Regions from separate parts of the Kitasatospora sp. NPDC018619 genome, predicted to be linked through region 1. Evidence: predicted binding sites of a transcription regulator. Region 1 holds the regulator's gene; the other holds the start of a gene.
What was found. The regulator HrcA, encoded in region 1, represses chaperone genes, less so after heat shock. The targets are predictions, from matches to a motif close to TTNGCACTCNGNNNNNCNGAGTGCNAA.
Positions count from the first base shown of each region.

Region 1 (15,550 bases):
ACGGGGAGGGGGTGTCGGCGGCCAGGGTGACCAGGTAGGGGCGGCAGCCGTTCGGGAAGGACAGGTCGAAGACGTGCGCGTCGTAGACCGGGTCGAAGTTGCGCACCGACAGGAAGGCCAGGTAGCGGCCGTCGGCGGTGAAGGCGGGCGAGGTGTCCACGAAGCGCGGCTGGGTGACCTCGCCGACCGTCCGGGTGGCCAGGTCGGCCAGCACGATCTGGCGCAGCGAGTACGGGCCCATCCCGCGCGCCGGGCGCGACCAGGCCAGCCAGCCGGAGTCCGGGCTGAAGGCCAGGCCGGACGCCTCGCCGTCGGCGCTGCGGTCCAGCTCGTGCACGGTGCCGTCGGCGAGCGCGACCAGCAGCACCCGGCCGTCGTGCACGCCGAGCGCGGCCCGCTTGCCGTCCGGGGAGACCGTCAGCGCGTTGACCCGGCCGAGCCGCCCGGCGGCCAGCCGGCGGCGCTCGGCGCCGTGCAGGTCGGGGGCGAACTCCAGGGCGTCCTCGCCCTCGGCGTCGGAGACCCACAGCACGCCCTGGGCGCCGTCCTCGCCGGGCACCACCCGGGCCAGCCGGGCGCGCACGCCCGGGGTCTCGTCCAGCACCCGGGCCGGGCCCTCGCGGTGGGTCAGCCAGTGCACGCTGCCGCGCACCACCACGGCGCTGCCCCGGCCGGTGCGGTCGGGGGCGACGCAGTCCAGCCAGTGCGCGGCGGGCACCGGCCGGGGGCGGCGCCCGGCCCGCGGACCGGCCAGCCGGACGTCCAGCCGGCGCGGCTCGGCGCCCGCCAGGTCCTCCAGGAGCCAGAGGTCGCCGGCCCGGTAGAAGACCACCCGGGTGCCGTCGGTGGTGGCGCCGCGGGCGTAGAAGCCGTCCGGGTCGGCGGTGTGGCGGCGCAGGTCGGTGCCGTCCGGGAGGCTGGACCACAGCTCGCCGACGCCCTCGTGGTCGGACAGGAAGGCGATCCGGCCCTCCTGCCCGTCCGCCCCGGCCAGCCACAGCGGCGAGTCCAGCTGCCCGTCCAGCCCGGCGTGGACGCGGGCGAACTCCTCCCGGCCGAGCCACAGCCGGCCGGCCCGCCCGCCCCGGTAGCGCTTCCACCAGGCCGGGTCGCGGCCGTTGACGCTGCTCAGCAGCACCCGCTCGCCACCCGGCTCGAAGGCCAGCCCGCCGACCGGCCCGTACGGCAGCCGCCGGGGCTCGCCGCCGTCCAGCGGCACGGCGTGCGCCCAGGTGCGGCGCAGGCTCGGCTCGCCGGCGGCGGTCGCGGCGACGGGGCGGCCGTCGGGCGTCCAGCCCAGCACCCGGGTCTGGTCGTTGCCCCAGTGGGTGAGCCGGCGCGAGGGGCCGCCGTCCACCGGCACCACGTGCACCTCGGGGGCGCCGTCCCGGGTGGAGGTGAAGGCGAGGTGCCGGCCGTCCGGGGAGAACCGCGGGTGGTGCACCGGCAGGTGGTCCGCCGTCAGCCGCCAGGGGCGGCCGCCGTCCAGCGGGGCCAGCCACAGGTCGTCCTCGGCGACGAAGGCGACCAGGTCGCCGTGCAGGTGGGGATGGCGCAGGTAGCCGTTCGGGGAGGTGCTCAGGGAGTCCGTCACCCGGCCAGCCTAGGCAGCCGCGGCAACGCTCCGGGCGGCTTTCCCCGGACTCCCGGCGCCGCCCGCCGGCGGCTGGTAGAGCCCCTCAGGCCCAGCGGCCGGTGCGCCCCAGCAGCAGCGCGCCGGCCGCCACCCCGGCGGTGGAGGTGCGCAGCACCGAGGGGCCCAGCCGGTACGGCCTGGCGCCCGCCTCGGCGAACGCGGCCAGCTCCTCCGGGGAGACCCCGCCCTCCGGGCCGACCACCAGGACGATGTCCCCGCCCTGCGGCAGCCCGGCGTGCGCGAGCGGCTCGGCGCCCTCCTCGTGCAGCACGGCGGCGAACGCGGCCTGCGCCAGCACCGGCGCCAGCTGCCGGGTGGTCGCCACGTCCCGGACCTCGGGGAAGCGCAGCCGGCGGGACTGCTTGCCCGCCTCCCGGGCGGTGGCCCGCCACTTGGCGAGCGACTTGGCGCCGCGCTCGCCCTTCCACTGGGTGATGCAGCGCGAGGCGGACCACGGGATCACCACGTCCACGCCGACCTCGGTCATGGTCTCCACGGCCAGCTCGCCGCGGTCGCCCTTGGGCAGCGCCTGGACGACCACGATCCGCGGCTCGGGCCGCGGCTCCCGGCGCACGGCGGCGACCGCCACGTCGATCGCGTCCTTGCCGAGCACGCCGGTGACGGTGCCGTCCACGCCGAGCCCCGACCCGTCGGCCAGGGTCACCGCCTCACCCGGCTCCAGCCGCTTCACCGCGGCCGCATGCCGTCCCTCCGGGCCGTCCAGGCGCACCACGGCCCCGGGCGCGGCGGCGGCGATCCGCTCGGTCTCGACGACGAAGACGGGCGCGGTCATGCGGGGAACCTCCGGGGGTGGGGCGGGACAACGCGGAAGGGGCGCCGGGGTCCGCCCCCGGGCACCCCTTCCGCGGGTGACGGCTCACCGGCCGTTGAAGGCGTCCTTCAGCCGGGAGAACAGGCCCTGCTGGCCCGGCGCGAACTGGCCGGACGGCCGCTCCTCGCCGCGCAGCACCGCCAGGCGGCGCAGCAGCTCCTCCTGCTCGGCGTCGAGCTTGCTGGGCGTCTTCACCTCGACGTGCACTATCAGGTCGCCCCGGCCGCCGCCGCGCAGGTGGGTGATGCCCCGGCCGTGCAGCGGGATCGACTGGCCGGACTGGGTGCCGGGCCGGATGTCGACCTCCTCCAGCCCGTCCAGGGTCTGCAGCGGCACCTGGGTGCCGAGCGCGGCCGCCGTCATCGGGATGGTGACGGTGCAGTGCAGGTCGTCCCCGCGCCGCTGGAAGATCGTGTGGGTGGTCTCGGCGATCTCGACGTACAGGTCGCCGGCCGGGCCGCCGCCGGGGCCGACCTCGCCCTCGCCGGCCAGCTGGATCCGGGTGCCGTTGTCGACACCGGCCGGGATCTTGACGGTCAGGGTGCGACGGGCGCGCACCCGGCCGTCGCCGGCGCACTCCGGGCACGGGGTCGGCACGACGGTGCCGAAGCCCTGGCACTGCGGGCAGGGCCGGGAGGTCATGACCTGGCCCAGGAAGGACCGGGTGACCTGGGAGACCTCGCCCTTGCCGCGGCACATGTCGCAGGTCTGCGCCGAGGTGCCGGGGGCCGCGCCCTCGCCGCTGCACGTGGTGCAGGTGACGGCGGTGTCGACCTGGAGCTCCTTGGTGGTGCCGAAGGCGGCCTCCTCCAGGGTGATCTCCAGCCGGATCATGGCGTCCTGGCCGCGGCGGGTGCGCGAGCGCGGGCCGCGCTGGCCGGCCGCGGCGCCGAAGAAGGCGTCCATGATGTCGGAGAAGCCGAAGCCCGCGGCACCGGCGCCGAAGCCGCCGGCCCCGCCGCCCCCGCCCGGGGACAGCGGGTCCCCGCCGAGGTCGTAGACCTGGCGCTTCTGCGGGTCGGAGAGCACCTCGTAAGCGGCGTTGATCTCCTTGAACCGCTCCTGCGTCTTCGGGTCCGGGTTGACGTCCGGGTGCAGTTCGCGTGCCAGGCGCCGGAACGCCTTCTTGATCTCGTCCTGCCCCGCATCCCGTCGGACGCCGAGTACCGCGTAGTAGTCCGTGGCCACCAAATGCTCCGCTTGTTCCGCCTGTAGTAGTGCTGCGACTGGACGCCCCCGCCGGACTTCCGGCGGAGGACTTTGCTAGGACTCGGCCAGGATCTGGCCCACGTACCGCGCCACCGCTCGCACCGCCCCCATTGTGCCCGGATAGTCCATCCGGGTCGGACCGATCACACCCAGTTTCGCCACGCTCTCGTCGCCCGAACCGTAGCCGACGGAGACGATCGAGGTGGACGTCAGCCCCTCGTACGTGTTCTCCCGCCCGATCCGGACCGTCATCGCGGCGTCCGCGGTCTCACCCAGGAGGCGGAGCAGGACGACCTGCTCCTCCAGCGCCTCCAGCACCGGCTGGATGGACAGCGGGAAGTCGTGCCCGAAGCGGGTCAGGTTGGCCGTGCCGGCCAGCATGATCCGCTCCTCGTTCTGCTCGGCGAGCGTCTCGAACAGGGTTGCCAGGACCGTGCTGACGGTCGGCCGCTCGGCCTGCTCGAACTGGGCCGGCAGGTCCTCCAGGAGCCCCGGGACCTCCGGGAGGCGCCGACCGGCGGCCCTCGCGTTGATCCCGGTCCGCAGGTCCGCCAGCACCGTCTCGCCGACCGGGCCCGGGCAGTCGACCATCCGCTGCTCGACCCGGCCGGTGTTGGTGATCAGGACCAGCATCACCTTGGCCGGGGCCAGCGCCACCAGCTCGATGTGCCGGACGGTGGAGCGCGACAGCGAGGGGTACTGCACCACCGCGACCTGCCGGGTCAGCTGGGCGAGCAGCCGCACGGTGCGGGCCACCACGTCGTCCAGGTCGACCGCGCCGTCCAGGAAGTGCCGGATGGCCCGGCGCTCGGGGGCGCTCATCGGCTTGATCTCGGCGAGCTTGTCGACGAAGAGGCGGTACCCCTTGTCGGTCGGGATGCGTCCGGCGCTGGTGTGGGGCTGGTGGATGTAGCCCTCCTCCTCCAGCGCCGCCATGTCGTTGCGGACGGTCGCCGGGGAGACCCCGAGGTTGTGCCGCTCCACCAGGGCCTTGGAACCGACCGGCTCCTCGGTGCCCACGTAGTCCTGCACGATCGCACGGAGCACGGCGAGCTTGCGTTCGTCCAGCTGGCGGACCTCACCGGCCATGGGCGCGTACCTCCGTCTTCGCACGTTGTTCCGACTGTGTCCCTTGCTTCCGAAGGCCGCTCCCGGAGGCCCTCGCCCTGGCACTCTGAACACCCGAGTGCCAAAACCGTACCTGCCAGTGTACGGCCCGGGCCGTACCGCAGGAACGGCCGGACCGGGGTGATCCTCCCCGCAGTCCCGCACACGGCCCGCGGGGCCCCGGCGGTTCGAAGCCGGTTGCGCCGGGGTGGTGCCGGGAGGCCGTCCGGGTGGCAGCATCGAAAGCGACGGCGAACGGAGGAGCAAGCGATGTCGAGCTCGGGCCAGCACACCCGCTTCGCACCCGACCGCGGCCTGACCGGCCGCATGGTCGCGACGATGTTCGTGATCGGGCTGCTGTACGTCGGTTTCACCGGACTGCTGATCGCGCTGCTGCGCGGCGCCTGGCCGCTGATCGTCCTGATCTCCGGCGGGCTGTTCGTGGCCCAGTTCTGGTTCAGCGACAAGATCACCGAGCGGGCGATGGGCGCCCACCAGGTGTCCCCGGAGCAGTTCCCCCAGCTGCACGGCACCGTCGACCGGCTCTGCGCCCTGGCCGACATGCCCAAGCCCCGGGTCGCGGTCGCCGACAACGACATGCCGAACGCCTTCGCCACCGGCCGCAACCCGCAGAACGCGGTGGTCTGCGTGACCACCGGGCTGCTGCGCCGGCTGGAGCCCGAGGAGCTGGAGGGCGTCCTCGCGCACGAGCTGTCGCACGTCGCCCACCGGGACGTCGCGGTGATGACGATCGCCGGCTTCCTCGGCGTCCTCGCCGGGGCGATGACCCGGATCGCCGTGTACGGCGGCTTCATGGGCGGCGGGCGCAACAACAACGACCAGAACGCGGCCCTCCTGGCGCTGGTGATCCCGCTGGTGTCGATCGTCGTCTACGCGGTCAGCTTCCTGCTCACCCGGCTGCTGTCCCGCTACCGCGAGCTCGCCGCCGACCGGGCCGCCGCCCAGCTCACCGGCCGGCCCAGCGCCCTGGCCTCCGCCCTCACCAAGGTGACCGGGCAGATCGCGGCCATCCCCACCAGGGACCTGCGCCAGGCGCAGCCGTACAACGCCTTCTACTTCGCCCCGGCGCTGAGCGCCCGGGAGAGCGCCACCCAGCTGTTCTCCACCCACCCGAGCCTGGAGAAGCGGCTGGAGCAGCTCGCGCGGATCTCCGAGCAGCTCGGCCGCTGACCCTGTGCCCCTGCGCCCCTGAGCCCCGAAAGGACCGCCGTGGGATTCCTGGACACCCTGTTCGGCCGCACCAAGCCCGTCAAGCCCGACCTCGACCAGCTGTTCGGTGTGCCGTCCGCCGCGCTCACCCTGGAGGCCGGGGCCGGGTTCCTGCCCACCGGGCTCGGCTCGGTCTGCTTCGCCGCCGTCGAGGGGGCGGCCTTCGTGCAGGTCGAGCAGCAGGTCCGGGCGCTGCTGGACGCGGACACCGGGCGCGGCGGCGTCCCGGTCGAGGCCTCCAAGGACGGCTACGGCTACTCCTGGCTGCTCGCCCGGCACGCCCCCGGGGAGCTGCCGGAGCTGGTGAACGACCTGCACGCGGTCAACAGCGAGCTGGAGGCGAACGGCTTCGGCCCGCAGCTGCTCTGCTCACTGGTCGGCTTCCGCGATCCGCAGGGGCAGTCGCTGGCCCTGGTCTACCTCTACAAGCGGGGCACGTTCTACCCCTTCGCGCCGGTGCCGGGCGGCGGGGAGCGGCGCAACAGCCCGCTGGAGCTCCAGGTCAACGCGATGCTGGGGAACGACCTGCGGCTGGAGAAGGACCTGGGCCGCTGGTTCCCGGTCTGGGGCGCGCCGGGCCTCTGACGCGCCGCCCGCCGTCCCTATGATCACCCGTATGCGCAGCCGCCCGTACGGACCCGACCTGACCCCGCCGTGGAAGAAGCAGGCCCCCGCCCCGGAGGTGCCCGCCGAGCGGGACCTGGTGGTCGAGGAGGCGGGGACGGGCTTCTGCGGGGCGGTGGTGCGCTGCGAGAAGACCGCCGAGGGGTTCACCGTCACCCTGGAGGACCGCTTCGGCAAGCACCGGGTGTTCCCGCTGGTGCCGCGCGGCTTCCTGCTGGAGGGCCGGGTCGTCACCCTGGTCCGGCCGGCCGGCCCGGCGGCGCCGCGCACCCCGGCCCGCACCGCCTCCGGCTCGCTCGCCGTCCCGAACGCCCGGGCCCGGGTCGCCCGCGAGTCCCGGATCTACGTCGAGGGGCGGCACGACGCGGAGCTGGTGGAGCGGGTCTGGGGCGACGACCTGCGGATCGAGGGCGTGGTGGTCGAGTACCTGCGCGGCATCGACGACCTGCCCGCGATCGTCGCCGACTTCGCGCCCGGCCCGGGGCGGCGCCTCGGCGTCCTGGTCGACCACCTGCTCCCGGGGACGAAGGAGCACCGCATCGCCGCCCGGGTCACCGGGGACGCGGTGCTGGTCGTCGGCCACCCGTACATCGACGTCTGGCAGGCCGTGAAGCCGTCGAGCGTGGGCATCCCCGGCTGGCCCGACGTCCCGATGGGCGAGGACTGGAAGGAGGGCACCTGCCGCCGCCTCGGCTGGCCGGTGGACACCCCGGCGGCCTGGAAGCGCATCCTGGCGAAGGTGGACAGCTACAAGGACCTGGAGCCCGCACTGCTGGGCCGGGTCGAGGAGCTGATCGACTTCGTGACGCTGCCGGATCAGGCGTAGGTCGACGGCGGCGGTCCTTGGGCGCTCCCTCCGCCGGCCGGCACCACGTCGACGGCTGTCAGTCCACCAGGTCGCGTACCACCGCGTCCGCCAGCAGCCTCCCGCGGAGCGTCAGGGCGGCGCGGCCCCGCTCGTACGGCCCGGCGGCGAGGAGGCCGTCGGCGAGGGCCCGGGCGGCGGCCTCGCGGCCGGCGGCGGTGAGCAGGTCCAGGGCGACGCCCTCGACCAGGCGCAGCTCCAGCAGGATGCGCTCGACCCGGCGGTCCTCCTCCGCCAGCACCTCGCGGGCCTGGGCCGGGGTGCGGCCCTCCGCCAGGGCCCGGGCGTAGGCGGCGGGGTGCTTGGCGTTCCACCAGCGGACGCCGCCGACGTGGCTGTGGGCGCCGGGGCCGGCCCCCCACCAGTCGGCGCCGGTCCAGTAGAGCTCGTTGTGGCGGCAGCGGCCCTCGGCGGCGGTGGCCCAGTTGGAGACCTCGTACCAGGAGTAACCGGCGGCGGTGAGCGCCTCCTCGGCGATCAGGTAGCGGTCGGCGTGGACGTCGTCGTCGATCATCGGCAGTTCGCCGCGCCTGACCCGGGCGGCGAGCCGGGTGCCCTCCTCGACGATCAGCGAGTACGCCGAGACGTGGTCGGGCCCGGCGCCGACGGCGGCGTCCAGGGAGGCCCGCCAGTCGTCGTCGGACTCCCCCGGGGTGCCGTAGATGAGGTCCAGGTTGACGTGCTCGAAGCCGGCCGCGCGGGCCTCGGCCACGCAGGCCTCGGGGCGGCCCGGGGTGTGGTGGCGGTCGAGCAGCCGCAGGACGTGCGGCCGGGCGCTCTGCATGCCGAAGGAGAGCCGGTTGTAGCCGCCCTCGCGCAGTTCGGCCAGGTACGCCGGGTCCACCGACTCCGGGTTGGCCTCGGTGGTGACCTCGGCGTCCTCGGCGAGCCCGAACTCCTCGCGGATCGCGGCGAGCATCCTCACCAGGTCGCGGGCGGGCAGCAGGGTCGGGGTGCCGCCGCCGAGGAAGACGGTCCGCACCGGGAGGTCCGCGTCCCCCAGCACCGCGCGGGCGTGGCGGATCTCGGCGACCACGTTGTCCGCGTACGTCTCCTGCGAGGCGACCGCCCCGGAGGAGCGCAGCTCGGTGGCGGTGTAGGTGTTGAAGTCGCAGTAGCCGCAGCGGCTGGCGCAGTAGGGCACGTGCAGGTAGAAGCCGAACGGCCGCGAGCCCAGCCCGTCGAGGGCGTGCGCGGGCAGGGAACCGTCGGACGGCACGGGTTCGCCGTCGGGGAGTGCGGAGGGCATGCGCCCATTGTCCCGTACGGCCCACCCTTTCGGGTGAGCCGTACGGGCGGGGCGGCTCAGGCCTCGTTGGCGCCCGCGTACATGGCGCTCACCGCGTCCGCGTAGGTCCGCTCGACCACCGGGCGCTTGATCTTCAGGCTCGGGGTGAGCTCGCCGTGCTCGATGTCGAGGTCGCGCGGCAGCAGGTGGAACTTCTTGATCGTCTGCCAGCGCTGGAGGTCGGCGTTGACCCGCTTGACGAAGCCCTCGACCAGCTCGTGGACGGCCGGCTCGGCGGCCAGCTCGGCGTAGCTCCGGCCGGCCAGGCCGTGCTCGGCCGCCCAGGGCAGCAGGACCGCCTCGTCCAGGCCGATCAGCGCGGTGCAGTAGTTGCGGCCGTTGCCGATCACCAGGATGTTGCTGACGAAGGGGCAGACCGCCTTGAACTTGCCCTCGACCTCGCTGGGCGCCACGTACTTGCCGCCGGAGGTCTTGAACAGGTCCTTCTTGCGGTCGGTGATCCGCAGGAAGCCGTCCGGGGTGAGCTCGCCGATGTCCTCGGTGTGGAACCAGCCGTCCGGCTCCAGCACCTCGGCGGTCTTCTCCGGCAGGTTGTGGTAGCCGCGCATGACGCCCGGGCCGCGCAGCAGGATCTCGCCGTCCTCGGCGATCCGCACCTCGGTGCCGGGCAGCGGGCGGCCCACGGTGCCGATCCGCACGTCCTCCGCGCGGTTGACGCAGGAGCCGGCGCTGGTCTCGCTCAGGCCGTAGCCCTCCAGGATCGGCACCCCGGCGCCGAGGAAGAAGTAGCCGATCTCCGGGGCGAGCGCGGCGCTGCCGGAGACCGCGCCGCGCAGCCGGCCGCCGAAGGCCGCCCGGATCTTCGCGTACACCAGCCGGTCGGCCAGCGCGTGCTGCACCCGCAGGCCCAGCGGGGCGGAGCCGGTGCCGGTGGCGACCCTGCTCTCCTGGACCACCCGGGCGTGCTCGCGGGCGACCCCGGCCGCCCACATGAAGATCTTGTACTTGGCGCCGCCCTCGGCCCGGGCCCGGCCCGCGATGCCGTTGTAGACCTTCTCGAAGATGCGCGGCGCCGAGGCCATGATGGTCGGCCGGATCGCCGGCAGGTTGTGGATGATCCGGTCCACCCGGCCGTCCACCGCCATCACGTGCCCGGTGGCGATCTGCCCCGAGATCAGCGTCTTGCCGAACACGTGGGACAGCGGCAGCCACATGAACTGCACGTCGTCCGGGCCCAGCAGCCCGCTGGCCTCCTGCGCCCGGCCCTCGTACGCCCAGCAGTCGTGCACCAGGCGCACGCCCTTGGGGCGGCCGGTGGTGCCGGAGGTGTAGATGAGGGTCGCGAGCTGCTCCCTGTCCAGCCCGTCGACGGCCTTCTCCACCGCCTCCGGGTGCTCCGCCAGGTACCGGGCTCCGCGCTCCTCCAGCTCGGCGAGGGTGAGCAGCTCCAGGCCGGCGCCGTCCGGGGCCTCGGCGGGCGCGTCGAACAGGATCACGGTGCGCAGCTCGGGCAGCTGGTCGATCTGCTCGACGGCCTTGGCCAGCTGGGCCGCGTCCTCGGCGAACAGCGCCCGCGAGCCGGAGTCGGAGAGGATGAACGCGGTCTCGTCCGCGTTGGTGCTCGGGTAGACGGTGGTGGTCGCGGCGCCCGCGCACATGGCGCCGAGGTCGGCGAGGATCCATTCGAGCCGGGTCGAGGAGGCCAGGGCCACCCGGTCCTCGGGCCGGATGCCGAGCGCCATCAGGCCCGCGGCCACCGCCCGGACCCGCGCCGCGGTCTGCGCCCAGGTGAGCGAGCGCCACTGCTCGGCACCGGGCGCGCCGTCGGCGGCCTGCTCGTCCACGGGCGAGGGGTAGCGGTAGGCCTCGGCGTTCGGGGTCAGGGCGACCCGCTCCAGGAACAGGTGGGCGACGGAGGCGGGGCGCCCGGCGACGAGGTCGGGCCTGCCGGAGCCGATCAGGGACTGCGCGGAACTCAACGAGGACCTCCGGTGGCGGGTGGCCGTCTGAGGGATTGTCGCGGCGGCCGTGGGGGCGGTCGCCGGGCCCCCGGTTCACCTGAGCGGTACCGGTCAGTAACAAAGGGGCAACCAGCAGCCTAGGGGGAAACCGGTCATTCCGTAAGGGGGCCGCACCCGGCGGCACGCCCGCGCCCCGGCGGTGCCGCACGGCGCCGTCGTCCGGCGCCCCGCCCGGCGCCGTCGTCCGGCCGTTTCGGCAAAGGCCCGGCAAACCTCGGCCTCCCACACGCCGAATGGCCTGTACGACGCTACAGAACACCCAGAATTGGGATGCGAACCCGACCGGCGACGACAAGAGTGTGCCAGTGCTGATCAGACTCCTGAGGGCGTACCTGCGCCCGTACTCCCGACCGATCACCCTGCTGGTGCTGCTCCAGCTGGTGTCCACCCTCGCGGCGCTCTACCTGCCCACGCTGAACGCCGACATCATCGACGACGGCGTGGTCAAGGGCGACACCGGCTACATCCTGCGCGTCGGCGGGGTGATGATCGGCGTGACCCTCGTCCAGGCCCTCTGCGCCATCGGCGCCGTCTTCATCGGCGCCCGCACCGCCATGGCCTTCGGCCGGGACGTGCGCGCCGCCGTCTTCGACCGGGTGCAGAGCTTCTCCGCCCGCGAGGTCGGCCAGTTCGGCGCGCCCTCCCTGATCACCCGCACCACCAACGACGTCCAGCAGGTCCAGATGCTCGCCCTGATGAGCTTCACGCTCATGGTCGCCGCGCCGATCATGTGCGTCGGCGGCATCATCATGGCGCTCAACCAGGACGTCCCGCTGTCCGGCCTGCTGCTCGCCGTCATCCCCGCGCTCGGCGTCGTCGTGGTCCTGCTGGTCCGCGCACTGCGCCCCCGCTTCCGCAGCATGCAGGAGCGGATCGACACCGTGAACCGGGTCCTGCGCGAGCAGATCACCGGCATCCGGGTCATCCGCGCGTTCGTCAAGGACGGCCGGGAGCAGGCCCGCTTCGCCGACGCCAACGAGGACCTCACCCAGGTCGCCCGCCAGGTCGGCCGGCTGATGTCGATCATGTTCCCCGCCGTGATGCTGGTGGTGAACGTCTCCAGCGTCGCCGTGCTCTGGTTCGGCGCCCACCGGATCGACAGCGGCGCCATGCAGATCGGCGCGCTCACCGCCTTCCTCTCCTACCTGATGCAGATCCTGATGAGCGTCATGATGGCCACCTTCATGTTCATGATGGTGCCGCGCGCCGAGGTCTGCGCCGAGCGCATCGACGAGGTCCTCGGCACCAGCAGCAGCGTCGTGCCGCCCGCCGCGCCCGTCACCGAGCTGCCGCGCCGCGGCGAACTGGAGCTCAGCGGCGTCGACTTCCGCTACCCCGGCGCCGAGGCCCCGGTGCTGCGCGGCATCGACCTCACCGCCCGCCCCGGCCAGACCACCGCCATCATCGGCTCCACCGGCAGCGGCAAGTCCACCCTGCTCGGCCTCGTCCCCCGGCTCTTCGACGCCACCTCCGGCCGGGTCCTGCTCGACGGCGTGGACGTCCGCGACCTCGACCAGGACACGCTCGCCGAGCGCGTCGGCATCGTGCCGCAGAAGCCCTACCTCTTCTCCGGCACCGTCGCCAGCAACCTGCGCTACGGCCGGCCCGACGCCACCGACGAGGAGCTCTGGCACGCCCTGGAGACCGCCCAGGCCAAGGAGTTCGTCGAGAAGCTGCCCGAAGGCCTGGACGCCCCGATCGCCCAGGGCGGCGGCAACGTCTCCGGCGGCCAGCGCCAACGCCTGGCCATCGCCCGGACACTGGTGCGCCGGCCCTCCGTCTACCTCTTCGACGACTCCTTCTCCGCACTCGACTACGCCACCGACGCCAAGCTCCGCAAGGCCCTCGCCCGCGAGACCTCCGACGCCACCGTCCTGATCGTCGCCCAGCGCGTGTCCACCATCCGCGACGCCGACCGGATCATCGTCCTCGACGAGGGCGCCGTCGTCGGCACCGGCACCCACCACGAGCTGATGGCCGACAACCCGACCTACCGGGAGATCGTGCTCTCCCAGCTCACCGAGCAGGAGGCGGCATGACCACCCCCGGCAAGAAGCCCGACCTGTCCAAGGCGGCCCCGCAGGGCACCGCCCCCGGGGGCGGCCCGCGGAAGGACGCCGGGCTGTCCAGCGACTCCCAGGCCGCCGCCGCCCGCCGCGGCCCGGCCGGCCCCGGCCGCTTCATGGGCGGCCAGGGCGCCGAGAAGTCCATGGACTTCAAGGGCTCCGGCAAGCGCGTCCTCGGCCTGCTGCGCCCCGAACGCAACACCCTGGTCGGCGTCCTGCTCCTCGGCGTGCTCGGCATCGGCTGCGCCGTCATCGGCCCCAAGATCCTCGGCAACGCCACCGACCTGATCTTCGCCGGCGTGGTCGGCGCCCGCTTCCAGGCCGGCACCTCCAAGGAACAGGTCGTCGACGGGCTGCGCGCCCACGGCGAGGGCGGCGTCGCCGACCTGCTCTCCTCCGTCCACTTCACCCCCGGCCAGGGCATGGACTTCGGCGCCATCGGCACCGTCCTGCTCTGGGTGCTCGGCGTCTACGTCGCCTCCGCCGTCTTCGGCGTCCTCCAGGGCCGGCTGGCCACCCGGGCCATCCAGGCCGCCGGCTACCGGCTGCGCCAGGACGTCGAGGCCAAGCTCGCCCGGCTGCCGCTCAGCTACTTCGACAAGCAGCCGCGCGGCGAGGTGCTGAGCCGCGTCACCAACGACATCGACAACATCGGCCAGTCCATGCAGCAGACCCTCGGACAGGTCGTCAACTCGCTGCTCACCGTGGTCGGCGTGCTCGCGATGATGTTCTGGATCTCCCCGCTGCTCGCGGTGATCGCGCTGGTCTCGGTGCCCGTCTCGGTGGTCGTCGCCACCAAGGTCGGCAAGCGGGCCCAGCCGCAGTTCGTCCAGCAGTGGAAGTCCACCGGCCAGCTCAACGCCCACATCGAGGAGATGTACACCGGCCACACCCTGGTCACGGTGTTCGGGCGCCGGCGGGAGTCCGCGGAGACCTTCCGCGAGCACAACGAGGCGCTCTACCAGGCGAGCTACAAGGCCCAGTTCATCTCCGGCATCATCCAGCCGGCGATGATGCTGATCGGCAACCTCCAGTACGTGCTGGTCGCCGTCGTCGGCGGCCTGCGGGTCGCCGGCGGCGCGCTGTCCATCGGCGACGTCCAGGCGTTCATCCAGTACTCGCGCCAGTTCAGCCAGCCGCTCACCCAGGTCGCCAGCATGGCCAACCTGGTGCAGTCCGGCGTCGCCTCCGCCGAGCGCGTCTTCGAGCTGCTCGACGCCCCCGAGCAGAGCGCCGAACCCGCCCGGCCCGAACGGCCCGACGTGCTGCGCGGGCGGGTCGCCTTCCAGGACGTGTCCTTCCGCTACGACCCCGACAAGCCGCTCATCGAGGACCTCTCGCTCAAGGTCGAGCCCGGCCAGACCGTCGCCATCGTCGGCCCCACCGGCGCCGGCAAGACCACCCTGGTCAACCTGCTGATGCGGTTCTACGAGGTCAGCGGCGGGCGGATCACCCTCGACGGGGTGGACATCGCCGCGATGTCCCGAGAGGACCTGCGCTCCGGCATCGGCATGGTGCTCCAGGACACCTGGCTGTTCGGCGGCAGCATCGCCGACAACATCGCCTACGGCGCCGAGTCGGCCACCCGCGAACAGGTCGTGGAGGCCGCCCGGGCCGCCCACGTCGACCGCTTCGTGCGCACCCTGCCGGACGGCTACGACACCGTCATCGACGACGAGGGCACCGGCGTCAGCGCCGGCGAGAAGCAGCTGATCACCATCGCCCGGGCGTTCCTCGCCCAGCCGTCCATCCTGGTCCTGGACGAGGCGACCAGCTCCGTCGACACCCGCACCGAGGTGCTGATCCAGCGGGCCATGGCCCGGCTGCGCACCGGCCGCACCAGCTTCGTGATCGCCCACCGGCTCTCCACCATCCGGGACGCCGACGTGATCCTGGTGATGGAGAACGGCTCGATCGTCGAGCAGGGCTCGCACGACCAGCTGATCGCCGCCGACGGCGCCTACGCCCGGCTCTACCAGGCGCAGTTCGCCGAGGCCGCGGTCGAGGTGGACTGACCCCCGCGGAGCGGGGCCCGCAACGGCCCCCTCCGGACGCGGGAAGGGCCCGGGCGCAGCGCCCGGGCCCTTCCCGGCGGACCGCCGCCCGCCGCCGTTACTTCTTCTCCTTCGGCGGCTCGGCGTCGGTGGACAGCGCGGCGATGAAGGCCTCCTGCGGGACCTCCACCCGGCCGACCATCTTCATCCGCTTCTTGCCCTCCTTCTGCTTCTCCAGCAGCTTCCGCTTGCGGGAGATGTCACCGCCGTAGCACTTGGCGAGGACGTCCTTGCGGATCGCGCGGACCGTCTCACGGGCGATCACCCGGGAGCCGATGGCCGCCTGGATCGGCACCTCGAACTGCTGGCGGGGGATGAGCTTCTGGAGCTTGCCCGCCATCATCACGCCGTAGTTGTAGGCCTTGTCCTTGTGCACGATCGCGGAGAAGGCGTCCACCGCGTCGCCGTGCAGCAGGATGTCGACCTTCACCAAGTTGGCGGTCTGCTCGCCGACGGGCTCGTAGTCCAGCGAGGCGTAGCCGCGGGTCTTGGACTTCAGCTGGTCGAAGAAGTCGAAGACGATCTCCGCGAGCGGCAGGGTGTAGCGCAGCTCGACCCGGTCCTCGGACAGGTAGTCCATGCCCTGGAGGTTGCCGCGGCGGGACTGGCAGAGCTCCATGATCGCGCCGACGAACTCGTTCGGCGCGAGGATGGTGC
Region 1 is NZ_JBISAI010000006.1:144,404-159,953, reverse strand. It holds gene ACH5AR_RS11510 (S41 family peptidase) at 1-1,594, opposite strand, end outside; gene ACH5AR_RS11505 (16S rRNA (uracil(1498)-N(3))-methyltransferase) at 1,680-2,429, opposite strand; gene dnaJ (molecular chaperone DnaJ) at 2,514-3,656, opposite strand; gene hrcA (heat-inducible transcriptional repressor HrcA) at 3,732-4,766, opposite strand; gene htpX (zinc metalloprotease HtpX) at 5,055-5,975, shown strand; gene ACH5AR_RS11485 (hypothetical protein) at 6,015-6,599, shown strand; gene ACH5AR_RS11480 (DUF3097 domain-containing protein) at 6,631-7,464, shown strand; gene hemW (radical SAM family heme chaperone HemW) at 7,523-8,752, opposite strand; gene ACH5AR_RS11470 (AMP-dependent synthetase/ligase) at 8,809-10,731, opposite strand; gene ACH5AR_RS11465 (ABC transporter ATP-binding protein) at 11,079-12,812, shown strand; gene ACH5AR_RS11460 (ABC transporter ATP-binding protein) at 12,809-14,854, shown strand; gene lepA (translation elongation factor 4) at 14,952-15,550, opposite strand, start outside.

Region 2 (15,550 bases), on a different contig from region 1:
GGCCGCCGGCACGTCCACGACGCCGACGGCGACCCGATGGTGATCGACTGGCGCGCGCCGGTCTCCCAGCCGTTCTACCGGGCCAGCCGCACCGACCCGATGGACGTCGAACGCCGCCGCCGCTTCGGCTACACCGGCGGCGAGCTCACCGCCTACGAGGACGAGCACCTCACCGACCCGGCCGAGGACGAGACCTCCTCCGCCCTGCTGGCCGCGGAGATCGAGAAGCCCCGCGTCGGCCCGATGCGCGACATCGTCGCCACCATCCAGCCCGAGCAGGACGAGATCGTCCGCTCGGACATCACGGGCACCATCTGCGTCCAGGGGGCGCCCGGCACCGGGAAGACCGCCGTCGGCCTGCACCGCGTCGCCTACCTGCTGTACGCGCACCGCGAGCGCCTGGCCCGCACCGGCACCCTGGTGATCGGGCCGAACAACGCCTTCCTCTCCTACATCGAGCAGGTGCTCCCGGCCCTCGGCGAGCTGGACGTCGCCCAGGCCACCGTGCAGCAGCTGGTCGGGCACGTCGAGGTGAGGGGCGAGGACTCCCCGGAGGCGGCCCGGCTGAAGGGCGACGCCCGGATGGCCGAGGTGCTGCGCCGCGCGGTGCGGTCGGGCATCGCGCTGCCCACCGAGCCCTGCGTGGTGGTCCGCGGCTCCCGCCGCTGGCGCGTGCCGGTCTCCGAACTGGTCGCGATCATCGAGGAGTTGAAGGACCGCGAGGTCCGCTACGGCGCCGCCAGGGAGGCCCTGCCGCAGCGCATCGCGCACGCCGTGCTGCTGAAGATGGAGCAGGGCGGCGAGGCCCCGGACGACCGGGTGCAGGACGCGGTGGCCCGCAACAGCGCCGTCAAGGCCGTGGTCAAGGAGTGCTGGCCGGCCGTCGACCCGGCCAGGCTGGTGCTGCGGCTGCTCTCCGAGCCGGAGTTCCTGGCCGAGTGCGCCGAGGGCGTGCTGACCGCCGAGGAGCAGCGGGCGGTGCTGTGGCCCAAGCCCGGCCGCTCGGTGAAGACCGCCCGCTGGACGGCGGCCGACGCCGTCCTGGTGGACGAGGCGACCGACCTGGTGCAGCGCACCCCCTCGCTCGGGCACGTGGTGCTGGACGAGGCCCAGGACCTCTCCCCGATGCAGTACCGCGCCGTCGGCCGCCGCTGCACCACCGGCTCGGCGACCGTCCTCGGCGACCTCGCCCAGGGCACCACCCCGTGGGCGACGGCGAGTTGGCCGGAGGCGCTGCACCACCTGGGCAAGCCGCAGGCGCACATCGAGGAGCTGACCAAAGGCTTCCGGGTGCCCGAGGAGGTCATCGCGTACGCCTCCCGGCTGCTCCCGGCGATCGCCCCCGGGCTGGCCCCGGCCTCCTCGGTCCGCGAGGCGCCCGGCTCGCTGACGATCCGCCGGGTCGCCGACGGGGAGACCACGCAGGCCGTCCTGGCGGCCTGCCGGGAGGCGCTGGAGCACGAGGGCTCGACCGGCCTGATCGCCGCCGACGCCCGTGTCCCCGGGCTCGCCGAGGCGCTGACCGCGGCCGGGCTGCCGTACCTCTCCCCCGGCGACGAGACCAGCGCCGAGGCCCGACTCACCCTCGTCCCGGCCTCGCTGGCCAAGGGCCTGGAGTACGACTACGTGGTGCTGGACGAGCCGGCGGCGGTGGTCGCCGGCGAGCCGGACGAGCGGACCGGCCTGCGGCGGCTGTACGTGGCGCTGACCCGCGCCGTCTCCGGGCTGACGGTGCTGCACGGACAGCCGCTGCCCGAGCAGTTGAGGTGAGGCGCGAAGGGGCCGGTCCACGGACCGGCCCCTTCGGGCACCTGCTCAGGCGTCGATCAGCGCCCGCCACTCGGCGACCCTGGCCGGGTCCACCGGGGTGTTCCAGCCGTCGACCCGCACCGCGCCGCCGACGTGGAAGGCGTCGAAGCCCTCCGCCCGCAGCTCCTTCAGGTGCTCGGCCCGCAGGCCGCCGCCGATCAGGATCCGCTGCCGGTAGCCGGGCTCGCCGGCCCGGGCCAGCTCGGCCGACAGCACCTCGCGCCCGGCGTCCACCCCGGCGGCCGCGCCGGAGGTGAGGAAGGTGTCCAGGCCGGGCAGCCCGCCGACGGCGGCCCGCAGGGCGGCCCGGTCGGCGCTGTGGTCGATCGCCCGGTGGAAGGTCCAGCGGCAGCCGGCGATCGCCTCGGCGACGGCCGTGGTGGCGGCGAGGTCGACGGCGCCGTCGGCGTCGAGGAAGCCGAGCACGAACTCCTCGGCCCCCTCGGCCCGCAGGGCCGCGGCCCGGGCGCAGAGCGCGTCCACGTCGCCGGGGGCGAAGCCGTCCCGGATCCGCAGCATGACCCGCAGCGGGAGGCCGACGGCGGCCCGGATCCGGCCGAAGTCCTCGACGGACGGGGTGAGTCCGTCGGCGGCCATGTCGGTGACCAGTTCGAGCCGGTCGGCGCCGCCCGACTCGGCGGCCTGGGCGTCCTGGGGCGTCAGCGCGATGACTTCGAAAATTGGTCTAGACATATTCGACAGACTGCCACATCCGGCGGCCCCCGGCGAGCCCCGGCGGCCCGCAGGGGGCCGATCCGGTCACGGCGTCCGGCCTCCGCCGGCCGCGCCGCCCGGACGCCTGCCGGTCAGGCCGCCCCGCCGGCCGCCCCGACCACCCCGACCGCCTCCGCCCGGCCGAACCGGTGCACCGCCACCGCCACCAGGACCAGCACCGCCACCGTGGGCATCGCCGCCGGCAGCAGGTGCGAGAGCCCGCGGGAGCCGCGCCAGATGTTGAACAGGCAGCCGGGCCCGGTCAGCACCAGCACCGCCACCCCCACCGCGGTCGGCGCCACCCGCCCGCGCAGCCCGGCGAAGGTCAGCAGCAGCGGGACGATCAGCATCACCACGAACCACGGCAGGTCCAGCGGGAAGGTGGTGTCGTCCCAGCCCTGGGCCGCCTCCAGCAGCCCGCCCACGGCCCCCGAGGCCAGCACCAGGCCGCCGGTGCGCCAGGTCGGCCCGGGCAGCAGGTCGGTCGGCGCCGCGGCCAGGAGCAGCGCGGCCAGCACGAACGGCAGCGAGGCCATCCCGATGTAGCCGCTCCACCACGCGTCGAAGGAGGAGACCCACACGGCCTCCGCCAGCTGGTAGAGCCCCACGGCACCCAGGACCAGCGCGCTGCCCCGCACCACCGTCCACCGCCCCAGCAGCACCGCCACCGCGAGCAGCACGGCGGCCACCGGCTGGCAGAGCGTCGCGAAGTAGACCTTGTACGGGTCCTCCCAGGCCAGCCAGTTGGTGATCCGGTACGTGGTGGCCCCCCAGGCCACCAGCGTGGCACCGGCCACCGCCCCGGCGAGCATCGGCGCGAGCAGCGCCAGCAGCCGGCCGGCCGCCGTGGCGCCGGTCAGCCCGAGCCGCAGCCGCAGCCCGTACACCGCCAGCCCGAGGCCCTCACGGGCGACCGCCAGCCGGCCGCCCCCGGCCGTCGTGTCGGCGAACACCTCGGCCAGCTCCTCGCCGCGCTCGCGGCGGTACCGCGCCGGGTAGGCCTGGAGCGCGGCCCGCAGCACCGCCGAGGGCGCGGGACCGATCACCGGCATGGTCATGAGAGTCCTCCCCCCGCGGCGGGCCGCCCCTGCGACCCGCTCCTGCCCGGCAGCATCGACCGGAGCCTCGTCAGCCGGCGCTCGGCCTCGGTGGCGACCGCCCGCAGCCGCTCCGCCTCGGCGGCCAGCGCGTCCCGGCCGGCGGCGGTCAGCGCGTAGCTGCGCCGGGCGCGGCCGTCCACCACCTCCTCGGCGGCGACCTCGATCAGTCCCTGGCTCAGCAGCCGGTCGAGCGCCCCGTAGAGCGTGCCGGTGCGCATCTTGACCCGGCCGTCGGAGATCGCGGCGATCTCCTGGATGAGCGCGTAGCCGTGTCTCGGCGCGTCGGCCAGGGCGGTGAGCAGCAGCAGCGTGGGCTCCTGCATGGAGCGTTCTGTCATACGACTACATATATCGTCAACCTACCTATAGGTCCAGTGCCCGGCCCGGCCGCCACAATGGTCGCCATGCCGACCACCGAGCCCGACCCGCCCGCCACCGCGGCCGACCGCGACCCGCTCACCGAGGACCCGCTCACCGAGGACCTGCTCACTGCCTGGACCGCCCTGCTGCACCGCTGCGGCGCCGCCGTCGACCCCGAGCCGTACGGCCGGGAACTGCTGCGCCGCTGGTCGGAGCCGCAGCGCCGCTACCACACCGCCGCACACCTGCACGCGGTGCTGGGGCGGATCGACGAGCTGGCCGGGCACGCCGCCGACCCGGAGGCCGTCCGGCTCGCCGCCTGGTTCCACGACGCCGTCTACCGCCCCGACCGCTCCGAGAACGAGGAGCGCAGCGCCGCCCTCGCCGTCCGGGCGCTGACCGCCGCCGGGCTGCCCGCCGAGCGGGTCGCCGAGGTCGAGCGGCTGGTGCTGCTCACCGTCGGCCACGACCCCGCCCCCGGCGACCGCAACGGCGAGGTGCTCTGCGACGCGGACCTCGCCGTGCTCGGCGGCTCCCCCCAGGCGTACGCGGCCTACGCGGCCGCCGTCCGCGAGGAGTACGGCTTCGTCTCCGAGCCGGACTTCCGGGCCGGCCGGGCGGCCGTGCTGCGCCGGCTGCTCGCCCTGCCGGGGCTCTACCGCACCCCGGCGGCCCGCGAGCGCCTCACCGCGGCGGCCCGCGCCAACCTGACCGCCGAACTCCGCCGGCTCGCCGCCGAGGAGGGCTGAGCCCGGCGCCCTAGACCAGCTTGCCCACCGGCGCCACCACCGCCCCCCGCTTGCCGCACACCCAGTGCGGCTCCGGCCCCAGCTCGGGCTCCACGCCCAGCGCGTGCGGATCCCCGTCGGCCGCGCAGTCGGTGCACAGCGGCCAGCGCCCGTACGCCTCCAGCAGCGCGTCCTGGACGTCCTGGGCGACCAGCCCGAGCACGTACTCGGTGCCGTCCGGCCACTGCTCCAGCCACCAGCGGCGGTGGGTGACGGCCTGCTCCACCAGCGAGACGACGGCGGCGTCCGCCACGTCCCGCGCGGTGAGGTCGGCCAGGATCAGTGCCCGCGCGCTGTGCAGGGCGGTCTCGATGTCGTCGGAAGCCATCCGTCCATTCTCCGTCGAGTCGTCCCCGACGCCGAAACGCCGGAACGCCGTGTGGGCGGCCCCCCGAAGGGAACCGCCCACACGGACGAGGATCAGCCGATCCGACCGGGTACCCGGCGGGATCAGAAGTCCATGTCACCGCCCGGCATGCCGCCGCCGGCGGCCGCGGCGGCCTTCTCCGGCTTGTCGGCGATGACGGCCTCGGTGGTGAGGAACAGCGCCGCGATGGAGGCGGCGTTCTGCAGCGCGGAGCGGGTGACCTTGGCCGGGTCGATGATGCCCTCGGCGACCAGGTCGACGTACTCGTTGCTGGCGGCGTTCAGGCCGTGGCCGGCGGGGAGGTTGCGCACCTTCTCCACCACGACGCCACCCTCCAGGCCGGCGTTGGTCGCGATCTGCTTGATCGGGGCCTCCAGCGCGACCTTGACGATGTTGGCACCGGTGGCCTCGTCGCCCTCCAGCTCCAGCTTGTCGAAGGCGACACCGGCCTGCAGCAGGGCGACGCCACCACCGGCGACGATGCCCTCCTCGACGGCGGCCTTCGCGTTGCGGACGGCGTCCTCGATGCGGTGCTTGCGCTCCTTGAGCTCCACCTCGGTGGCCGCGCCGGCCTTGATGACGGCCACGCCGCCGGCCAGCTTGGCGAGGCGCTCCTGGAGCTTCTCGCGGTCGTAGTCCGAGTCGCTGTTCTCGATCTCGGCGCGGATCTGGTTCACGCGGCCCGCGACCTGCTCGCTGTCGCCGCCACCGTCGACGATGGTGGTCTCGTCCTTGGTGATGACCACCTTGCGGGCGGTGCCCAGCAGGTCGATGCCGGCGTTCTCCAGCTTGAGGCCGACCTCCTCGGAGATGACGGTGCCACCGGTGAGGATGGCGATGTCGCCGAGCATGGCCTTGCGGCGGTCACCGAAGCCCGGGGCCTTGACGGCGACGGACTTGAAGGTGCCACGGATCTTGTTCACGACCAGGGTCGACAGGGCCTCGCCCTCGACGTCCTCGGCGATGATGACGAGCGGCTTGCCGCTCTGCATGACCTTCTCCAGCAGCGGGAGCAGGTCCTTGACCGAGCCGATCTTGGAGTTGGCGATGAGGATGTACGGGTCCTCGAAGGTCGCCTCCATGCGCTCCAGGTCGGTGGCGAAGTAGGCGGAGATGTAGCCCTTGTCGAAGCGCATGCCCTCGGTGAGCTCGAGCTCCAGGCCGAAGGTGTTGCTCTCCTCGACGGTGATGACGCCTTCCTTGCCGACCTTGTCCATGGCCTCGGCGATCAGCTCGCCGATCTGGGTGTCGGCGGCGGAGATGGAGGCGGTGGAGGCGATCTGCTCCTTGGTCTCCACGTCCTTGGCCTGGGCCAGCAGCTCGTCCGAGACGGCGGCGACGGCCTTCTCGATGCCGCGCTTCAGGGCCATCGGGTTGGCGCCGGCGGCGACGTTGCGCAGACCCTCGCGAACCAGGGCCTGGGCGAGCACGGTGGCGGTGGTGGTGCCGTCACCCGCGACGTCGTCGGTCTTCTTGGCGACCTCCTTGACGAGCTCCGCACCGATCTTCTCGTACGGGTCCTCGAGCTCGATCTCCTTGGCGATGGAGACACCGTCGTTGGTGATCGTGGGGGCGCCCCACTTCTTCTCCAGCACGACGTTGCGACCCTTGGGGCCGAGCGTGACCTTCACTGCGTCGGCGAGCTGGTTCATGCCACGCTCAAGGCCGCGGCGAGCTTCCTCATCAAAGGCGATGATCTTGGCCATCAGAAGTGGTCCTCCGGGACACGGTCGACTGCTCGGACCAAGGGGTGCCCGCGACGGACGGCCCTGGTGCGCGGAGGTCCATTCCCCTGCCGCTCCCCGGGGGCCTCACCGACCCGGTCCGCTGTCACTCTCACACTGTGAGTGCTAACGCCAATGATTAGCACTCCGGGTGGTCGAGTGCAAGCCCAATCGGCGATCCGCGAGCCGACGCCGGGGTCCGCCGGGGAACGCCGACGGGCCCGCGCGACGCGTGTCGCACGGGCCCGTCGAGAAGCGAGTGGTCACCAGCCGAAGGGCCGCGCCGAGCTCCTGGAGCCGGAAGGGGTCAGACCGCCGCGCGGACCATGTCCGCCTGCGGGCCCTTCTGTCCCTGGGAGATCTCGAACTCGACCCGCTGGCCCTCCTCGAGGGTGCGGTAGCCGTCCATCTGGATCGCGCTGTAGTGGACGAAGACGTCCGCACCACCGTCGACCGCGATGAAGCCGTAGCCCTTCTCCGCGTTGAACCACTTGACGGTGCCCTGAGCCATTCCGAACTCCCCTAGTGCTGTGCTGGCCCTTCACGTGCCCGCAGGTCGCGGGCCCGGGTTGGTTGAAGGCCGGCCCGGGGAACCCCCCCTGGGCGCAGCCGTGCACGCCGCAACCCTCCGCACGGACCGCCGGGCGGCTTCCGGTGAGCGGGTGATTGCGTCGACCGCCGCTGAATGTATCCGGATCGACGCCCTCTGCAACAGGGCCAGCCGCCGGTAATTCCGCTCCGGCGTCAGGGGACAGGACGGGCCGAATCGGAATAATCTCGGCATTCCACGCGGGACATAGCGGACGAATTACTCAAACGTCCGCAGGAATTCTGACATCTGCCTGACATGTTTCACGCGCCGCTCCGCGCGGCCGGACACCCCCGGGCCGAGCACTGCGGGGGCCGAAAGGGAATCCCTGTTCCCAGCCGAGCCACACTCTACTCCGACTCCACCGGGAAATATTCCGGCCGGAATGCACGCGGTCGCCCGCGCATACGGGAAGCGGAATTCCGTACGCGCGGGCGACCGCGGGTTACCGGCGCCGGGCTCAGCAGCCGCCGGCGACCGCCGGGATGATCGAGATGCTGGCGCCGTCCCTGATCTCGGTCGCCAGGCCCTCGGCGAAGCGCACGTCGTCGTCGTTCACGTAGACGTTGACGAAGCGGCGCAGCTTGCCGGTGTCGTCCAGGATGCGGGCCGAGATGCCCGCGTGGTTCTTCTCCAGGTCGGCGACGACCTCGGCCAGGGTGGCACCCTCGGCGGTCACCTCGGCGGCACCGCCGGTGTAGGTGCGCAGGATGGTGGGGATGCGGACGTTGGCGCTCATGACTCTCCTTGCGGGGGCGGGGCCTATCGGGTGGTTCAGGCGGACACGAGGCCGGCGGCGCGGAACGAGTCCAGCGTCGGGCGGATGACGGCGGTCATCCCGGCGTCGGAGACGGCGTCCAGCGTCTTCAGGCCGTCGCCGGTGTTGATCGCGACGGTCTCCTTCGACGGGTCCAGTTGGCCGGTCTCGACCAGCTTCTTCAGCACGCCGACGGTCACCCCGCCCGCGGTCTCGGCGAAGATGCCCTCGGTCCGCGCCAGCAGCCGGATCGCCGCCACGACCTCGGCGTCCGTGACGTCCTCCACCGCGCCGCCGGTGCGGCGGGCGATGTCCAGCACGTACGGGCCGTCGGCCGGGTTGCCGATCGCCAGCGACTTGGCGATGGTGTCCGGCTTGACCGGCTTGATGACGTCCCGGCCGGCCTTGAACGCGGCCGACACCGGCGAGCAGCCCTCGGCCTGGGCGCCGAAGATCCGGTACGGCCGGTCCTCGACCAGCCCGAGCCTGACCAGCTCCTGGAGGCCCTTGTCGATCTTCGTCAGCTGCGAGCCCGAGGCGATCGGGATCACGATCTGCTCCGGCAGCCGCCAGCCGAGCTGCTCGCAGATCTCGTACGCCAGCGTCTTCGAGCCCTCGCCGTAGTACGGCCGCAGGTTCACGTTGACGAAGCCCCAGCCCTCGCCGGCCGGGTCGCCGATCAGCTCCGAGCAGAAGCGGTTCACGTCGTCGTAGTTGCCCTCGATGCCGACCAGCTCGCCGCCGTACACCCCGGCCATGACGACCTTGCCCTGCTCCAGGTCGTGCGGGATGAACACGCAGGACCGGAACCCCGCGCGGGCCGCCGCCGCTCCCACCGCGCCGGCCAGGTTGCCGGTGGAGGAGCAGGACAGCGTGGTGTAGCCGAACGCCCGGGCCGCCTCGATCGCGCAGGCGACCACCCGGTCCTTGAACGAGTGGGTCGGGTTCCCGGAGTCGTCCTTGACGTGCAGCCGGGCGGTGAACCCGAGCTCCCGGCCCAGGTTGTCCGCCTTCACCAGCGGGGTCCACCCGGGGTTCAGGTTCGGCTTGGACGCGACGTCGGCCGGCACCGGCAGCAGCGGCGCGTACCGCCAGATGGAGGCCGGACCGGCCTCGATCCGCCGGCGCAGCTCCTCGGCGCCCTCGCTGCCGAACTCGTAGGCGATCTCCAGCGGGCCGAAGCACTCCAGGCAGGCGAAGCTGGGGCCGAGCGGGAAGCGGGTACCGCACTCGCGACAGGACAGCGCGGCGGCCGGGCCGAGGTCGACGGAAACGGGTGTGGCGGTGTCGATAGCCATGATGGCGAGGCCTCTCTCCTCATCTTCCCCGTGGCGCGGTCGCGACACGGGCCGGAATTGGCACCTGTCCCGCCGGGGCCTGTCGTCGACAGCCGCGCGAGAAGGTTGCCGGGACGTCAACGGGCCGTTCCCTCAGTCCCTCTGGATGAGCTTGTGAAATTGTGGTGGTGCGCAACGGAGACCCCGGCGTGCAAAGGTCCGACCGCTGTACGAAGACTGTATCCGAAGGCGTCAACCCTGAACGGGACCGTCCGCCACGCGAGATGGCCCGTCCCACCGACCTCGCCGAGGAGACCTCCGTGCCCGCCGAACCGACCCCCGAGCTCCTCCCGCAGGCGGCGTCCTGGCTGCGCCGCCGCTCCTGGAGCGCGGCCGACCGGCCGGTGCGCACCCTCCTCGCCGCCAAGGAGCGCACCGGCCGCACGGTCAGCGTGGTCCTCCCCGCCCTGGACGAGGAGGCCACCGTCGGCGACATCGTCCGCACCGTCCGCCGCGAGCTGATGGACCGCCTCCCGCTCGTCGACGAACTCGTCGTCGTCGACTCCGGCTCCACCGACGCCACCGCCGCCGTCGCCGCCGGGGCCGGCGCCCGGGTGGAGCACCGCGACCTGATCCTCCCCCGGCTGCCCGCCGTGCCCGGCAAGGGCGAGGTGCTCTGGCGCTCGCTGCTCGTCACCCGCGGCGACATCGTCTGCTTCGTCGACGCCGACCTGCGCGAGTTCGACCCGGCCTTCGTCTCCGGGATCGTCGGCCCGCTGCTCACCGACGAGTCCATCCAACTGGTCAAGGCCATGTACGACCGCCCGCTGGAGTCCGACGGCGCCGTGCTGCCGGCCGGCGGCGGCCGGGTCACCGAACTCGTCGCCCGCCCCCTGCTCAACCTCCACTGGCCCGAGCTGGCCGGCTTCGTCCAGCCCCTCGGCGGCGAGTACGCGGCCCGCCGCTCACTGCTCGAACGGCTGCCCTTCCCCACCGGCTACGGCGTCGAGCTCGGCCTGCTGGTCGACGCCCTGGAACTGGTCGGCCTGGACGCCCTGGCCCAGGTGGACGTCGGGGTCCGGCACCACCGCCACCAGGACGGCCAGGCGCTCGGCCGGATGGCCGCCACCATCTACCGGACGGCCCTGGAGCGCCTCGACCGCACCCACCGGCTCAAGGCCTCCGCCGACCTCGTCCACCCCCACCTCACCCAGTTCACCCGCGACCCGCGGACCCGCGCCTTCACCGCCCACACCCACCCGGTGACCGCCCTCGAACGCCCCCCGATGCACACCGTCCCCGAATACGCGACCCGCCACTGAGAGGCCCGGACGGGGTTTGCCACCCCGGGCCCCCGGCAACATCCCAACCATGGGCGATCACACGACCAACCGTTCGAGCGCGACCGGCACCGCCCCCGTCCTGGTGGCATCCAACCGGGGACCGGTGTCCTTCAGCACCACCGCGGACGGCACGCTGACCATGCGGCGCGGGGGCGGCGGCCTGGTCTCCGGCCTGTCCGCCATCGAGGACCCGAACGCCGTCTGGGTCTGCGCCGCCCTCGGCGACGCCGACCGCAGAGCGGCCGCCGAGGCCCCGCACGGCCGCCTCGACCTGGCCGGCCACGAGGTCGGCGGCCAGGCCGTGCGCATGCTGGACATCGACCCGCAAACCTTCGCCCGCGCCTACAACGGCGTCGCCAACTCCACCCTCTGGTTCGTCCACCACCTGCTCTACGCGACGCCCACCGCCCCCTCCTTCGACGCGGACTTCCGCACCGAGTGGGCCGCCTACCGGGCCTACAACGAGGCCTTCGCCGAGGCCCTCGCCGCCGAGGCGGCCCCGGACGCCGCCGTCCTCGTCCAGGACTACCACCTCTCGCTGGCCCCGGCCCTGCTCCGCGAGGCCCGCCCCGACCTGCGGATCGGCCACTTCTCGCACACCCCCTGGGCCCCGCCCGAGTACTACCGGCTGCTGCCCGACGACGTCGCCGAGGCCGTCCTCACCGGCATCCTCGGCGCCGACCGGGCCGGCTTCCTCACCGAGCGCTGGGCCCGCGCCTTCGCCGACTGCTGCGCGTCCGTCCTCGGTGCGACCGTCGACCACGAGGCGCTCACCGTCACCCACCGCGGCCGCACCACCGCCCTCGGCGTCCACGCCCTCGGCGCCGACGCCGACTTCCTGCGCGAGCGCGCCCACCGCCCCGACGTCGACGAACGCCTCGCCGCCCTCCGCGCGGCCGTCGGCGACCGGCGCACCATCGTCCGGGTCGACCGCACCGAGCTGAGCAAGAACATCGTCCGCGGCCTCCAGGCCTACCGGCACCTGCTCCGCACCCGCCCCGAGTGGCACGACCGGGTGGTGCACATCGCCTTCGCCTACCCCTCCCGCACCGACCTCGCCGAGTACCGGAACTACACCGCCGCCGTCCAGGACCTGGCCGCCGCCATCAACGCCGAGTTCGCCACCGCCACCTGGCAGCCGCTGATCCTGCACGTCGACGACGACTTCCCGCGCTCCCTGGCCGCCTACCGCCTCGCCGACGTGGCGCTCGTCAACCCGATCCGGGACGGCATGAACCTGGTCGCCAAGGAGGTCCCGGTGGTCTCCGACCACGGCTGCGCCCTGGTCCTCTCCCGCGAGGCGGGCGCCCACGCGGAGCTCGCGGACGACGCCCTCAGCGTCAACCCGTACGACGTCATCGCCACCGCCGACGCGCTCCACGCCGGCCTGGCCATGAGCCGGGAGGAGCGCGCCGACCGCACCAAGCGCCTCGCCGCCGCGGCCACCGCCCTCCCCCCGCAGCAGTGGTTCCTGGACCAGCTCAACGCCCTGTGAGCTCGTCCCCGAGCGCCGTCAGCAGCTCCACCACGCCCTCCGGCCCGCCCACGACCAGGTCCGCCCGGTCGGCCAGCTCGCGCACCGGCGCGTCCCCCACCGCGCCGGCGCACACCAGCAGCCCGGCCAGCCCCTGCGCCCGCTGCTCCTCCACCGCCGCGAAGGCCGCCACGTCCCCCAGGTCGTCCCCCGCGTAGAGCACCGACCGCGCCCCGCGCTCCCGCAGGAACCCGGTCAGCGCCGCCCCCTTGTCCACCCCCGGCGGGCGCAGCTCCAGCACCAGCCGCCCGGGCTCCACCACGAGTCCGTGCGCGGCCGCCAGCTCCCCCACCGGCGCGCGCAGCAACTCCAGCACCCGCTCCGGTTCCGCCGTACGGCGGGTGTGCACCGCCACCGAGCGCCCCTTGTCCTCCACCCACGTCCCCTCGGGCGCCCCCACCCGCTCCAGCACCCCCGGCAACGCGGCCCGCGCCCCCGCCACCCCCGGGTGCACCTCCGGCGCCGAGACCACCCCGGCCTCCCAGCGCTCGGCCCCGTAGTGCCCCAGCACCACCAGCCCCGGCACCCCGGCGAAACCCCCGTACTCCGCCGCCACCCCCGCCGGCCGCCCCGTCACCACCACGGCCCGCACCACCGGCGCCAGCCGCCGCAACGCCCCCACCACCCCCGGATGCGCCCTCGCCCGCCCGGGATCCGCCACGATCGGCGCCAACGTCCCGTCGAAGTCCAACCCGATCACGGCATCCCCGGGCGCCGCCAGGATCGCCCGCAACCCGTCCCGCCCCGCCTCGGTACCCGGCACCACCATCTCGTCAAAACCCATACCGCCCCCCTACCCCGGAGCACCCCCATCACCCCTCCCCCAGCCCCGCTCCCACCCCACCCCTCCCCGCTCCCACCCCACCCCTCCCCGCTCCCACCCCACCCCTCCCCCCCTCCTCCCCCCTCCCCTCCCCTCCCCAGCCACGTTCCCGCCCCTCCCCCTCTGGCGAGAGGGACGCGCTGCGGAAGGGGGCGGCGCAGGGGGTGGGTGCGGAGAGGGGCGTGACGGGTGATTTTCAGACTGCCCACGCCACCGGGCGCCCCACCCACAGCACCGGCAGTCTGAAAATCATCCAGCCCCCGGAGCCCCCCCCCCCCCCCCCCCCCCCCCCCCCCCCCCCCCCCGCCCCCCCCACACCCCCCCCCCCCCCCCCCCCCCCCCCCCCCCCCCCCCCCCCCCGCCACCCACCCTCCCGAGAGCCCCCGTCAACGAGCCGCCCGCCGGGCCTCCCGCACCCGCCGCAACCGGTTCACCAGCACCGGCGCGTGCGCCAGCGCCTCCTCCCGGTCCAGCAGCCCGTTCAGCACCTGGTAGTACCGGGTGGAGGAGAGCCCCAGCTCCTCCCGGATCGCCCGCTCCTTGGCCCCCGCCGTACGCCACTGCCGCCCCTCCAGCGCCAGCACCGCCCGCTCCCGCTCGCTCAGCTCGCCCACCGGAAACACCTCCGTCCACCACTACGGAGTGTCATTCTCCCGCCCGACCCCGACACACACTGCTCGCCCCACCGCTCCCCGGCGCCGACTACCGTCACCCCCATGACCACGCCCAGCTTCGCCCTGCACGTCCCGACCGCCGACCTCGACCCCGACCCGCTCGACCCGGCCCGGATCGTCTCCGGCACCCCCGAGGTCACCGGCAGGGTGCTCTCCGACGACGGCCGCCACCTGCGCGGCCTCTGGCAGATCACCCCCGGCGTGGTCACCGACGTCGAGGCGGACGAGATGTTCGTGGTGCTCAGCGGCCGGGCCACCATCGAGATCGAGGGCGGCCCGACCCTGGAGGTCGGCCCCGGCGACTGCGCGGTGCTGCGCGAGGGCGACCGCACCACCTGGACGGTCCACGAGACCCTCCGCAAGGCGTACGCCATCACGCTCCCCTGACGGCCGGCCGGCCCGCACCGGGGCCGCCCGGGCCCCGGTGCCTACTTGCGGACCTTCGCCGCCTCCCGCACCGCCGCGTCCTGCAGCCCCCCGAGCACCTGCTTCGGGTCCCCCGTCACCGCCTGCCCGATCCCCGCCTTGATCCCGTTGCTGACCTCGCCCCAGGCCGGATCGCCGAACGGGTAGAAGCTCGCGTTGGTCAGCCCGACGGCGAACTGCTTGAGGTCCTCGTGCTTCGGGTCCGAGGACATCTGCGCGAACGCGTCCTGGGTGACCGGCAGCAGGTTGTACTGCTCGTCGAACTTCAGCTGGTTGTCCTTGCCGTACACGAAGGACAGGAACTTCTTGATCTCGTTCTTGTGCCCGTTGGCCTTGAACGCCATCATCCAGTCCGCGACCCCGAGGCTCCCGGTGCGCCCGATGCCGTCCTTCTTCGGGATCGGCGCCGTCCCGAACTCGATCTTCCCGGCGGTCGCCATCCGCAGCAGGGTCGGGTGCCCGTTCAGCATCGCGACCTTCCCGGCGGCGAAGTCCTGGAACACCGGGGTGCGGTTCATCCTGCCCGGGTCCGGGTACGTCAGCCCGGTGGCCACCAGGTTGTTCTTCAGCCAGCCGAAGGTCGCCTGGTTCTGGGCGCTGTCGATGGTGTAGTTGCCGACGTCGTCGGAGATGCTGCCGCCGCCGCTCAGCGTCCACAGCATCGACTCGGCCGGCGCCTCCTCCGGCCCCAGCGGCAGCCCGTACGGGGTCACCCCCGGCACCTTGGCCTTGATCTTCTCGGCGTCCTGCCGCAGCTCGTTCCAGGTGGCCGGCGGCTGGGCGATCCCGGCCTGGCGGAACATCGCCTTGTTGTAGAAGAGCACCCGGGACGAGGAGACGAACGGGATCCCGTACTGCGTCCCGAGCACCTGTCCGGCGTGGGCGAAGGTGTCCAGGAAGCGGGCCTGGGTCTCCACCGAGAGCACGTCGGAGGCCGGGTACAGCCGGTCCGCCGCGACCTGGTCCGCGAAGCCGCCGGTCTGGAGCAGGTCCGGCGACTTGCCGGCCGCGATCATGTCCTCGACCTTCTTGCCGATGTCGGTCCAGCTGTCCACCTCGACGCTGACCCTGATCCCGGGGTTGGCCGCCTCGAAGTCCCGGGCGACGGCGTCCCAGTAGTGCTGGGAGTTGGTCTCGGGGCTCTCCCCGTAGTCGGCCGCGACCAGCTTGAGGGTGACCGGTCCGTCGTCCTGCCCGCCGCAGGCACTGACCGCGGTGAGGACCAGTGCTCCGGCCAGCGCGCCGCCGAGCACACGGGTGGGAAC
Region 2 is NZ_JBISAI010000023.1:66,952-82,501, reverse strand. It holds gene ACH5AR_RS29100 (HelD family protein) at 1-1,770, shown strand, start outside; gene ACH5AR_RS29095 (copper homeostasis protein CutC) at 1,816-2,502, opposite strand; gene ACH5AR_RS29090 (hypothetical protein) at 2,616-3,581, opposite strand; gene ACH5AR_RS29085 (PadR family transcriptional regulator) at 3,578-3,961, opposite strand; gene ACH5AR_RS29080 (hypothetical protein) at 4,019-4,732, shown strand; gene ACH5AR_RS29075 (hypothetical protein) at 4,743-5,099, opposite strand; gene groL (chaperonin GroEL) at 5,222-6,844, opposite strand; gene ACH5AR_RS29065 (cold-shock protein) at 7,170-7,373, opposite strand; gene ACH5AR_RS29060 (MoaD/ThiS family protein) at 7,912-8,190, opposite strand; gene thrC (threonine synthase) at 8,226-9,506, opposite strand; SAM riboswitch class I at 9,523-9,658, opposite strand; gene ACH5AR_RS29050 (glucosyl-3-phosphoglycerate synthase) at 9,770-10,807, shown strand; gene ACH5AR_RS29045 (trehalose-6-phosphate synthase) at 10,857-12,323, shown strand; gene otsB (trehalose-phosphatase) at 12,310-13,146, opposite strand; gene ACH5AR_RS29035 (DUF3263 domain-containing protein) at 13,572-13,799, opposite strand; gene ACH5AR_RS29030 (cupin domain-containing protein) at 13,902-14,246, shown strand; gene ACH5AR_RS29025 (extracellular solute-binding protein) at 14,288-15,550, opposite strand, start outside.
Region 2: groL (chaperonin GroEL) is a predicted target of HrcA. The motif match lies at 7,002-7,028, and genes of this name have one in related genera.